DNA from 3 places in the Mediterraneibacter torques genome. Region 1 is predicted to be linked to each of the others. Evidence: a T-box and tRNA genes for the amino acid it is inferred to sense, from the RefSeq annotation. Region 1 holds a T-box; the other regions hold tRNA genes.
The links. A T-box is a leader RNA that pairs with one kind of tRNA and senses whether it is charged. The one in region 1 lies ahead of thrS (threonine--tRNA ligase), so its partner is inferred to be a tRNA-Thr.

Region 1 (4,266 bases):
TTTCAAAATAAAATCTCGGAAACACGACCGGATATCAAAATCGTCGGCATTTCTGAAAATCAAGATAAAAAAGAAGATGCCTTTCGCATCACCTTAGAATACTGTAACAAACTTCCCGATCTGGACGGAATCTATATTACAGGCGGCGGTATAGCCGGAGTGGGAAGCGCCTTGGATATCATAGATGATTCTGAGAATATCCATGTGATCTGTCACGATCTTACAGAAGGCTCCATTCACTTGCTCCAAACACAGGTTGTTGATTTCGTATTGGGACAAGAACCGGTAAACCAAGGATATTTATTGATCAAAACTTTATTTGAATATTTAGTTAAAAATATTACTCCGCATAAGATCATCGACATTCCGGTCACAATTTCCACCGATGAATCTTACAAAAAAGAAGAACCTTAAAACAGATGTTTTTTCTTTTACATTTTGATCCCAATACAAAAAAGAGTTCAGCAGTATGATAGTATCATCTGTTCTGAACTCTTCTTAATTTATTTTATGATTTATTTATCCTGCACTGTCTCTCTGAGTTTCTTTGCTGCAACTTCTTCTTTAATCTGTTCTATAAACTCTTCCAGACCACACTGACCTTCATCTCCGGCAAATCTGCTTCTTACAGATACTTTGCCTTCCTCTTCTTCCTTCGCTCCTACAACGAGCATATACGGAATCTTTTTCATCTGTGCCTCGCGGATCTTATATCCGATCTTCTCCGCACGACTGTCAATTTCTGCGCGAATACCCGCCTCCTTCAGATCTTCAAGCACTTTACCTGCATAATCAAGATATTTGTCAGAGATCGGAAGAACTTTCACCTGTACCGGAGCAAGCCATGTCGGGAATGCGCCCGCAAAATGCTCGATCAGAATTCCGATGAAACGTTCGATAGAACCGAATACAACGCGGTGGATCATAATCGGTCTGTGCTTCTCTCCGTCCGCTCCTGTATACTCAAGTTCAAATCGAAGCGGAAGCTGGAAGTCAAGCTGGATCGTACCGCACTGCCACGTTCTTCCGATAGAATCTTCCAGATGGAAGTCGATCTTCGGACCGTAAAAAGCTCCGTCCCCTTCATTTACAATATACGGAAGTCCGATATCATCAAGCGCGCTTCTAAGAGCATCTGTCGCCATTTCCCAATCTTCATCACTTCCCATACTGTCGTCCGGCCGTGTAGAAAGCTCGACATGATACTTAAATCCAAACAAACTATACACTTCGTCGATCAGTTTTACAACGCCTTTGATCTCATCTTTAATCTGTTCCGGCGTCATGAAAATATGCGCATCATCTTGTGTAAAACAGCGAACTCTCATTAATCCGTGGAGCTGACCTGATTTTTCATGACGGTGCACAAGTCCCAACTCTCCCATACGGATCGGAAGATCACGGTAAGAACGCGGCTCTGACTCATACACAAGAATTCCGCCCGGACAGTTCATCGGTTTAATTGCGAAATCTTCCTCATCAACTACTGTTGTATACATATTTTCTTTATAATGATCCCAGTGACCTGATGTTTCCCATAAATGGCGACTTAACATAATCGGCGTATTAATTTCTACATATCCCGCTCTGCGGTGAATCTCTCTCCAGTAATCAAGCAGTGTGTTTTTCAGAACCATACCGTTCGGAAGGAAAAACGGAAATCCCGGTCCTTCTTCGCGCATCATAAACAGACCGAGTTCTTTTCCAAGTTTTCTGTGATCACGCTTTTTCGCTTCCTCAATCATCGTCAGATATTCTTCAAGCTCTGCCTTTTTGGAAAAAGCAGTTCCGTAAATTCTCTGAAGCATTTTATTATGTTCGTCGCCTCTCCAATAAGCGCCTGCAAGACTTGTTAATTTAAATGCTTTCACCGGTTTTGTTGTCATAAGATGCGGACCTGCGCACAGATCGGTAAATTCTCCCTGTGAATAGAAACTGATCGTTTCGCCTTCCGGAAGATCTTCGATCAATTCTACTTTATAAGGCTCATTTTTTTCTTTAAAATACGCAATCGCTTCTTCTCTTGGCATTGTATACTGTTTGATCTCAAGATTCTCTTTTACGATCTTCTTCATCTCAGCCTCGATCTTATCAAGATCCTCTGCTGTAAGCGGAGTCTCCTTGTCTATATCATAATAAAATCCGTCTGCGATCGACGGTCCGATCGCAAGTTTCGCATCGGGATACAGCCTTTTAATCGCCTGCGCCATAATATGAGATGCTGTATGACGAAAAGCTCCTTTTCCTTTTTCATCGTTAAATGTCAAAATATTCAATTCACAATCTTTGTCAACAACAGTTCTTAAATCAACTTCCTCTCCGTCAATTTCCCCTGCCGTAGCAACTCTTGCCAACCCTTCACTAATATCAAGCGCAATTTCATAAACACTCATCGGCTGTGCATATTCTTTGCTTGATCCGTCTTTTAATGTGATCTTCATCTTTTTCTTCCTTTCTTTTTGTTATTCTTCCCTGTCCGCAAACATAAAAGAAGCACTCCATACGGAATGCCTCTTATCTATGAATCTATGCTGCACGGAAACACTCCACACAGGGACGGGAAAACTCCCGCGGTTCCACCCTGTTTGTCTTCGTCAGAAAACCATCTTAATTCATGTGATGATAACGGAATCACCGTGCCGTATTAAGGCCGCTCCGAGGTGGTATTCAGTCAGCCGGAACATCAGGATCTTCACACCATACAGATCCCTCTCTGAGATGACCGGACAGCTTACTGTCCTCTTCAACACTTTCATAATCATTTTTACTTTACAACGGCTATTTTACATCAAAATAAGAATGTCTGTCAAGCCTGAAACTGCTTCTAAACGCAGAAAGCACCTTCCTTGCTGCAAGTTTTGTCTTTGCAAACTCAACCTCAACACAAAGTGGTGCTTTCTTTTTCTCTGCTTATTTTCCTGCAAAATCAATTATTCACGTTCCAAAAGATGATCGATCAAACGATCTCCTTTTTCTCTGAAGATCCCCGTTTTCTGTGCCGTCCGTTCAGAATACTCATCCTGTCCTTTTACTGCATTTGTGCTGTCATACAACATATACGGAACAGGATCACCTGTATGAGTACGCACGCGCACAGGCGTCGGATGATCCGGAAGAATCAGCATCCTGTAATCTTCACCCGCCTGCTCAAGTCCTTCTGCCACAGGACCGATCACAAGGTCGTCTATCAATTCAATCGCTTTGATCTTATCATCCGTACTTCCCTGATGTCCCATCTCGTCCGGCGCTTCAATATGTACATAAACAAAATCATAGCCGTCCTCTGTAAGCGCTTTCACCGCAGCTTCAGCCTTTCCTCCATAATTTGTATGGAGTCCGCCATTTGCTCCTTCTACCGTAATATTATCCATTTCTGCGCCTACTGCAATTCCTTTTAACAGATCGACAGCAGAGATCATTGCGCCTTTTACTTTGTTTTTTTCTTCAAACGAAGTCAGCGCAGGACGCGTTCCCGCTCCCCAAAACCATGCTGAATTGGCTGGGTTTTTCCCTTCTTCCCTGCGTTTTATATTGATCGGATGATCTTTTAATATATCGTAGCTTTTCACCATCATTTCCCGAAGCACTTCATCTTCCGGGAGATATCCGCCGATCTTCTTTGTCAAAATATCATGAGGCAGCGTCAATTCTGTCACATGTCCGTTATTCTGGATCAGCAGGTGACGGTAGCTCGTTCCTACATAAAAATGATATCCGTCTTTTGCAAGCCCTTTACTTAATGCTTCCATAAGAACTGCCGCATCCTCTGTCGATATTTCTCCCGAACTGTGATCAAGAATCGTGCGTTCTTCATAACAATCTTCATCCTCTGTCAATGTAACAAGGTTGCACCGAAAAGACACATCCAAGTCCCCCATCTGCGCGCCGATACTCAAAGCTTCTAACGGAGAACGTCCTGAATAATACTTCTTCGGATCATATCCGATCACCGACAGGTTTGCAGTATCGCTTCCCGGAGACATTCCTTTCGGAACTGTCTGAACCATCCCGATCTCCGCGTTTTTTGCCAGACGATCCATATTCAGAGTCTTTGCCGCTTCAAGCGGTGTTTTCCCTGACAGAGACTCCAGTGGTTCATCTGCCATTCCGTCACATAAAATAACGATATATTTCATAATTTTCGTCCTCTTTATTTTACTCTTCAACACGGATCATATGAAGGATTCCCTCAAATTTCTCCGCGATCTTTCTGTATGCTCCCTCTGTCATCACTTCTGTTATGATACCGAACTCATTTTCAAGACC
Region 2 (4,266 bases), 460 kb from region 1:
AAGATCCTCATAATTTGGGGGCAATTATAAGAACAGCCAATATTGCCGGAGCTCATGGCGTGATCATTCCGAAGAGGAGAGCGGTTGGTTTGACGGCGACCGTAGCGAAAACTTCGGCAGGGGCGTTGAATTATACTCCGGTTGCAAAAGTGACAAATCTTGTAAAGACAATGGAAGAATTGAAAGAAAAAGGAATTTGGTTTGTCTGCGCCGATATGGACGGACAATCAATGTATGATATGAATCTCACAGGACCGATCGGACTTGTTGTCGGAAATGAAGGGGATGGAGTCAGCCGATTAGTAAAAGAAAATTGTGATTTCGTTGCGTCAATTCCGATGAAAGGCGAGATTACCTCTCTGAATGCTTCCGTGGCAGGCGGAGTTCTTGCTTATGAGATTGTCAGACAGAGACTTGCAAAATAAGATGTAAAGCAGTGTTTGAAGGGTGTTTTAAAGGATGGAACAATATGAAAAGCTGACGGATGAACAGTTGATTGAAAAACTGCACTCCGGGGATCGGGATGTGACAGATTATCTGATGGAGAAATATAAAATGATGGTCCGCAAGAAGGCACGCGCAATGTATCTGATCGGAGGAGAAACAGAAGATCTTATTCAGGAAGGCATGATCGGACTAATCAAGGCGGTAAGAAATTTTGACAGCGGCATGGGCAGGTCATTTGCAGGGTTTGCGGAAACATGTGTACTTCGGCAAATGTACACCGCTATTGAGGCGTCAAATCGAAAAAAACATATGCCTCTGAATTCTTATATTTCACTTTATGAAGAAAGCGAGACGAATAAAAACGGTACAAAACTGCCTCTGATCGATCTGATAGAGCCTGACCGGGAAAATGATCCTGAGGCATTGTATTTTGGCAGAGAGTACACAGAAGCTTTTATTGAACGATTGAAAGAAAATTTAAGCCCGATGGAAGAACAGGTTCTTTATTTGCACTTAACAGGAACTGATTATAAAAAAATCGCGGAATTGTTGAAAAAAAGTCCGAAATCGATTGATAATGCTCTTCAAAGAATTAAGAAAAAAACAGAAAAAATGCTCAAAACAGAAATAAGAGCCTGAGAAATTCAAATAGAGAAAGCAGGTAAAAGGTTATGAAATTTGTAATACAGCGGGTAAAACAGGCATCTGTAAAAGTGGAAGGAAGCGTGATAGGAGAGATTGAAAAAGGATATCTCGTATTGATTGGCGTTTCAGACAAAGATACGGAAGCAGTTGCGGATAAAATGATAAAGAAAATGATCGGACTGCGGATTTTTGAAGATGCAGAGGGAAAAACAAATTTGTCGTTAGCTGATGTGGGCGGAAGTCTTTTGCTTGTATCACAGTTTACGCTTTATGCAAATTGTAAAAAGGGGAACCGGCCGAGTTTTATTGAGGCAGGGGCGCCGGATAAAGCAAATCAGTTATATGAGTATATAATTGAAGAGAGTAAGAAAAGTGTGTCAGTCGTACAGACGGGTCGCTTTGGAGCAGAAATGGAAGTGAGTTTGATCAATGATGGTCCGTTTACGATTTTGCTTGATTCGGAAATGTTGTGATAGGATCATCGGAAAAAAAGTAATTGTTTGAAATTTAAGGAGAGTCAGTGAAATACTAACTCTCCTGTTTTGTATAGATAATCAGAAGTAATCGATATATTAAAATCAGAAAGCTGTCTAGGGGACTTGAACCCCCGACCTCCGCCTTACCAAGGCGACGCGCTACCGACTGCGCCAAGACAGCATATATGTAACTCAAATGCATGATAAATATACAACGATTCAGCAGTAGTTGTCAAGAGAATTGTATTACAAGACGTTCATATAATTATATAATTATTTCTTTTTTGTTTTAAAAAGGACTGCCCGGCTGTGATTAAAAAGTGTTGTTCAGTGTCGCCTGTTTGTATCTCGGAGATATGAAATGGCAGGATAAAGACAGAATAATGCAAGAATTCCTGTCATTTTCTGTTCTTTTTTTGATTGTGTGGTATACTTGTACAAAATTTAGTGGTGATTTTCGCTATGGGGCGGAGGGAAAGATGAAAATAGGAAGAGAGGAACTGGAAGATTTAAAAGAAGGATTGGAAAAATTGACACATTTTATCAGAGTAATGGAGGGAGTGAAACTACCGGATTTTTATCGGTATTTTGATGCGATGAAAAATAATATTAATATCTTTTTTTATGCGGAATGTGAAGATATTGAAGATTTCTTCCCGATATTGGAAAGGGATTGGAAGGCATCGCATACAATGTTTATCGGTGTACAGAATTATGATTTGAGGAGGGAACATCCGGACATTGATCCGACGGTATGTTTGTATTTTGCAAGACTCCTTGCTGATGTGGGAAAATATTTTGAACGGGGCAATGTAGAATTTGCAAAAGAATATTAAATGTAGTTCGCTACTGTAAAAAAAGAAAGTTCTTTGGAGATCCACAGAACTTTCTTTTGATATTATTTACTGTCTGCACTTAATAAAGCAAATTTATAAAAACGATTATAGTTTGGTCTGTTTTTGCTTCCGTGTGACGGAAAAAACAAGGAGAAGAAATGCAAATGCGACAGCCATCCATACGCCGAAGACGACGTTGCTTTGAGAACTGAATTTGTCATAGTAGCCTTTTAAGTAGATGATGACAACGATCCAAGGAAGAATATATGTCATATATTTACGGATAAATTGAGGAAATTTCAATCCGTTTCCTGCATTTGCCTCCTGAATGAAATTGTTCCATCCCCAACCGTTTTTGTGTGTACAAAACATAAGATATATAACGGAACCAAGAGGAAGGATATTGTTTGACACAAGGAAATCTTCTAAATCCATAATGTTCGACCCTGCTCCGAGCGGTTGTATCCCCGATAAAATATTGAAGCCGAGAATACAAGGAATACTTAATACAATAATAAGTACAATGTTGATGCCGACAGATTTTTTGCGGCTGAATCCAAAAAGATCGATCCCGAAGGAAACAATGTTTTCGAATACGCCGACGATCGTGGACAGGGCTGCAAAGAAAAGGAAGAGGAAAAACAGAGCCCCCCAAACTCGTCCTCCCGGCATCTGAGTGAAAATGTTCGGAAGAGTGATAAATACAAGTCTGGGACCTGCATCCGGCTGTACATTAAATGAAAAACATGCAGGAAATACAATTAAACCTGCAGTAAGAGCAACGCAAGTATCCAGTAGAAGGATGCTTAAAGATTCTCCGGTGAGAGAACGGGATTTATCTAAATAGCTTCCGAAGATTGCCATTCCGCCCATTCCGATGCTTAGTGTAAAGAAAGCTTGACTCATTGCTCCGAAAATAACGTTTCCGACCCCGTTTTCGAGTACTTTTCCGAAATCCGGAATGAGGTAAAATCTGAGTCCTTCTGCTGCACCCGGAAGAGTAACTGACCTTATGGCAAGTACGACCATGATTGCCAAAAGGCAGAGCATAGTTATCTTCATGATCTTTTCGACACCTTTTTGAAGACCGATGCTACAGATCCAAAAAGCAAGTAAAATTACAAGTATAGTCCAAAAAGTCAGTGTGACAGGAGATTCCAGCATGGAATCATATTTTGCGGAAACTACTGTGGAATCAATGCCTGCAAACTCTCCTTTTGCCATCCGGAAGCAGTAATAAAGCATCCATCCGCCGACCATGGAATAAAACATAACAAGGAGATAGTTTCCGGCGATTGCAAACCATCTTGTAAAATGCCAACGCGTTCCTTTCGGTTCCAGTACGTTATAAGATGTGGCGATGCTTTTCTGGCTTGCGCGTCCTACACTGAATTCACATACGATGATCGGTAATCCGAGTATCACAAGGAACAGCAGGTAGATTAAAATGAATGCGGCTCCTCCGTATTGTCCGGCCATATAGGGAAATTTCCATACATTGCCCAGTCCGATAGCACATCCGGCCGACACTAGGATGAAGCCGAGTCGTGAACCAAAATTTTCTCTTTTCATAACTAAAAGCCTTTCTTTGTTTTTTGTAATCAGGTAAATTTGTTCTAAAATAAAAATAGCGCATACTTTTGAAAAAATGAAATGCGTTGATACATATTTTAGACAGCGGGCTTATTGTATCACATCAACGCGGCAAAGTAAACCGAGTACTTGTAGATATCTTAATTTTATGATAAGATAATTGCTATGAATGTTTGCGTTATTAGAGGAGGAGACAATGGAAAACGAAACTGTTTCAAAGAATTTTATCGAGCAGGAAATAGACAAAGATTTGGCGGAGGGAGTATATG
Region 3 (4,266 bases), 870 kb from region 1:
TAGTTTATAAAAATGGAGAACATATTTTTGACGAAGTGTGCGGAGAAGTTCCGTTTTTGACATATCCGCTATTTGAAAAGACGGGAGTTGTAAAAAGCGCTTTTTCGACAAGGATCGGCGGAGTGAGCAAAGGCTGTTATGAGTCGATGAACCTTAGTTTTGACAGAGGGGATGACAAAGATGCCGTCATGGAAAATTTTCAGAGGATCGCATCTGCAATCGGAACAAACTGTCACGATATGGTCTTGTCACGCCAAACACATACGGCAAATGTGCGTGTTGTCACGGAAGAAGATAAAGGAAAAGGGATTGTTCGCGAACGGGACTATACAGACGTAGATGGTCTTGTGACAAACGTGCCGGGGATTTGTCTTGTCACTTCTTATGCAGATTGTGTTCCGCTTTATTTTGTAGATCCGATAAAAAAAGTCATCGGTCTTAGTCATTCGGGATGGAGGGGAACTGTCGGAAAGATAGGAAAAGAGACGGTTCGTGTTATGAAAGAACATTTCGGGTGTGATCCGGCGGATATATTGGCGGCAGTCGGACCTTCGATCTGTCAGGATTGCTATGAAGTAAGCGGCGATGTGATTGAAAAATTCAAAGAAGCTTTCGATGAAAAAGATTGGGATAATCTGTTTTACAGAAAAAACAATGGAAAATATCAGCTTGATCTATGGAAAGCAAACGAATCGGTTTTTCGGGAATCGGGAATCTGCAAGGAACATATTGCGGTCACGAATGTCTGTACGCATTGCAATAGCAAGATCTTATATTCACATCGGGAGACAGGTGATAAGCGGGGAAATTTGTGCGCGTTTCTTGCATTAAAATAAAATTTCTTTTAGAAAAACACGGAACAGGAAAAACAGAGAAAAGCAGATCTTATCGAATTGTAAAAAATAAAAGATGAAAGGAAAAATATAGAATGCAGGGGTATCTTATCAGTGTGCTTGGCAAAGCGCAAATGTTTTTCGGCAGACACTTTCTTATGGCTGCGGCAGGCAGCAAAAATGTGTCGCAGTCAGATGCGAATAATGTTCTTGAAACAGCCGGAGAAGTGACGGCTGAGGCAACGGAAGAAGTGAACCGGTTTATCGAGTTTTTTCATGACAATATACCGAATCTGATCAGCTTCGGAGTGAAAGTTGTTCTGGCGCTTATCTTTTTCTTTATCGGGAGTAAAGTGATCAAGTGGATTAGAAAGGTGATCAGAAAATCGTTTGAGAGAAGCAATGTTGATGCAGGTGTGAAACAGTTTGTCGATTCTATGATCAAATTTAGTTTGTACGTTATATTGATCTTCATGATCGCAACAAACTTCGGGGTAGAGTCATCGTCTGTAGCGGCATTGATCGCTTCGGCAGGTGTTGCGATCGGTCTGGCGGTTCAGGGAAGTCTGTCTAATTTTGCGGGAGGTATTTTAATACTTGTTTTAAAACCTTTTACCGTAGGCGATTATATTATCGTGACACAGGAAAATATCGAAGGAACTGTAAAAGAGATACAGATCTTTTATACAAAGCTGGCGACGATCGACAACCAGACGGTAGTTGTTCCGAACAGTATACTGACAAATAACAGTCTTACAAATGTAACCGCAAGACCGGAGCGGAAACTGGATTTGAAAGTCGGCATTTCTTACGAAGCGGATCTTCGCAAAGCGAAACAGATCGTAGAAGAAAAACTGCGTGACGATCCGTCTGTCATTCAGGATGAGGAGAAAAGAGTATTTGTAGATTCGCTTGGAGACAGCGCTGTCGTGATCGGACTTCGGGCGTGGGTCAAGACGGATGAGTATTGGACGACAAGATGGCGTATACTTGAGGAGATCAAGCTGACTTTTGATGAAGAAGGTATAGAGATTCCGTATAATCAGCTGACAGTTCATATGAAAACGGATGAAGAAACTACAAAAGGAAATGGAAATACCCTCGGGGAAAATTAGCGGCGGGAAAATCCACGGGGAAAACGTTTGGAAAAAACTAAAAAAGTAGTTGAAATTTACATTAAAGTAAGATATAATAATTAAGGTTCGTATTAGTACGAATCTTAATGCCGGAATAGCTCAGCAGGTAGAGCACTTCACTCGTAATGAAGGGGTCGTCAGTTCAAGTCTGATTTCCGGCTTAATAAAAACGCAGTTCCGTTTTTTCGGAACTGCGTTTTTTTATGGCGCTCGCCGCGTTCCGGAAAGTGTCTTTCGGCGCTTTATGTGGCTGCGTTTTCCGGTTGAAAATTAAAAAGTTTGTTTACTTTTAAAATACAGAGAAATCGTATATAATAAAGTGAAAATAAAAAAGATCATAAAATAATAAAGAAGGGGACTGCCTTATGGAAAGAAAAAATATCTGGAATTTATACAGCGATGAACAGATTTCGGAACTAAAGGAAATCAATGACAAGTACAAGCGTTGCCTGGATGCCGGAAAGACAGAGCGGGAGTGCGTAGAACTTAGCGTAAATATGGCAAGAGATGCAGGTTACCGGGATCTTGAAGAAATATTAAGATCAGGAGAAACGCTGAAAGCGGGAGATAAAGTATACGCAGTCAATATGAATAAGATGCTTGCTTTATTTAGAATCGGTGAGAGACCGATTTCTGAGGGAATGAATATTCTTGGAGCACATATTGATTCGCCGCGTATTGACGTGAAACAAAATCCTCTCTATGAAAATGAAGAACTTGCTTATCTTGATACTCATTATTATGGCGGTATAAAAAAATATCAATGGGTGGCACAGCCGCTCGCACTGCACGGCGTCATCGTCAAAAAGAACGGAGAAACTGTGAAGGTATCCATCGGAGAAGATGAAAATGATCCTGTATTTGTCATCACAGATCTGCTTGTTCATCTCGCCCAGGAACAGTTGGAAAAGAAAGCGTCGCAGGTGATCGAAGGCGAGAAATTAGATCTTTTGATCGGAAACCGTCCGATAGAGAAAGCGGACGATCTCAAGAAAGAAGAAAAAGACACTGTAAAACAAAATGTGCTCAATATTTTAAAAGAGATGTACGGTATCGATGAAGAAGATTTTTATTCGGCGGAGCTGGAGATCGTTCCGGCAGGAAAAGCCCGTGACTGCGGACTTGACAGAAGTATGAATCTTTCTTACGGACAGGACGACCGTGTGTGCGCGTTTACGTCTTTATTTGCGATGCTGGATGTGACGGAAGCGAAAAAAACAGGATGCTGTCTGCTTGTAGATAAAGAAGAGATCGGAAGTGTGGGAGCTACGGGAATGCATTCCCGGTTTTTTGAAAATACAGTTGCCGAGCTGATTGCCGTGACAGAAGGTGAATCCGAATTAAAAGTCCGCCGGGCTTTGAGTAATTCAAAAATGCTTTCGTCAGATGTAAGCGCTGCGTTTGATCCGATGTTTGCAGAAGCTTTTGAAAAACGCAGTTCCGCATTTTTTGCAAATGGAATTACGTTTAATAAATTTACAGGCAGCAGAGGAAAATCAGGTTCTAACGATGCAAACGGCGAATATATTGCGGCTCTTCGCAGAACGATGGACGAGGCGCAGGTGGCATACCAGTTTGCGGAGCTTGGAAGAGTCGACCTTGGCGGAGGCGGAACGATCGCTTATATTATGGCCAATTATGGAATGGAAGTGATCGACAGCGGAGTGGCTGTACTGAACATGCATGCTCCTTATGAAGTATCAAGCAAAGCCGATGTGTATGAGGCTGTGAAAGGATATAGAGCATTCCTGCGTATGGAATAATCGAACAAATACACGGGAATATATTTTTAGAATATATAAGAAATTATATTAACATCAGTAAAAAACATTCTGATGATGTGAAAAGTTACAAAAAATATATAAAATAAGAAATAAAACAGGTGAAAGTGTAGAATGGATTGTTGACAAAAATACTCTACATTGATATAATTCTAACAAAGCAGGTGATGATGTGCTCTTTACGAAAGAGAGTGATTATGCCATTCGTGTTATAAGAGCTTTACAAGATGGCGGTAAGAAAACGATAAAAGAACTTTGTGAATTAGAACAGATACCATCGGCGTTTGGTTATAAGATTCTTCAAAAGATGAACAAATCCGGATTGATCGAAATACGCAGAGGCCCAAAGGGCGGGTATCAGCTTGCAAAAGATATCGGCGAATTTACATTGTATGACGTAGTAACGGCAATCGAACCGGACTTTGCGGTTATGGAATGTGTTCATCACTCTTGTATCAGAAATGAAAGCAAAGAGGGATGTGCGGTTCACAGAGAACTTCTTGGAATTCAGCATTC

Region 2: it has a tRNA-Thr gene. The T-box ahead of thrS (threonine--tRNA ligase) is inferred to sense a tRNA for this amino acid. The anticodon was not compared.
Region 3: it has a tRNA-Thr gene. The T-box ahead of thrS (threonine--tRNA ligase) is inferred to sense a tRNA for this amino acid. The anticodon was not compared.

Annotation. Positions count from the first base shown of each region.
Region 1 is NZ_CP172594.1:681,266-685,531, reverse strand. Features, by position in the region: gene ACH9UM_RS03120 (LacI family DNA-binding transcriptional regulator) at 1-414, shown strand, start outside; gene thrS (threonine--tRNA ligase) at 516-2,441, opposite strand; T-box leader at 2,550-2,756, opposite strand; gene ACH9UM_RS03110 (cofactor-independent phosphoglycerate mutase) at 2,931-4,136, opposite strand; gene ACH9UM_RS03105 (homoserine dehydrogenase) at 4,156-4,266, opposite strand, start outside.
Region 2 is NZ_CP172594.1:1,144,052-1,148,317, reverse strand. Features, by position in the region: gene rlmB (23S rRNA (guanosine(2251)-2'-O)-methyltransferase RlmB) at 1-425, shown strand, start outside; gene sigH (RNA polymerase sporulation sigma factor SigH) at 460-1,086, shown strand; gene dtd (D-aminoacyl-tRNA deacylase) at 1,119-1,565, shown strand; tRNA gene ACH9UM_RS05255 (tRNA-Thr) at 1,677-1,749, opposite strand; gene ACH9UM_RS05250 (hypothetical protein) at 2,048-2,404, shown strand; gene ACH9UM_RS05245 (sodium-dependent transporter) at 2,510-3,976, opposite strand; gene ACH9UM_RS05240 (glutamine--tRNA ligase/YqeY domain fusion protein) at 4,194-4,266, shown strand, end outside.
Region 3 is NZ_CP172594.1:1,551,480-1,555,745, reverse strand. Features, by position in the region: gene pgeF (peptidoglycan editing factor PgeF) at 1-836, shown strand, start outside; gene ACH9UM_RS07250 (mechanosensitive ion channel family protein) at 929-1,948, shown strand; tRNA gene ACH9UM_RS07245 (tRNA-Thr) at 2,058-2,130, shown strand; gene ACH9UM_RS07240 (aminopeptidase) at 2,335-3,732, shown strand; gene ACH9UM_RS07235 (Rrf2 family transcriptional regulator) at 3,923-4,266, shown strand, end outside.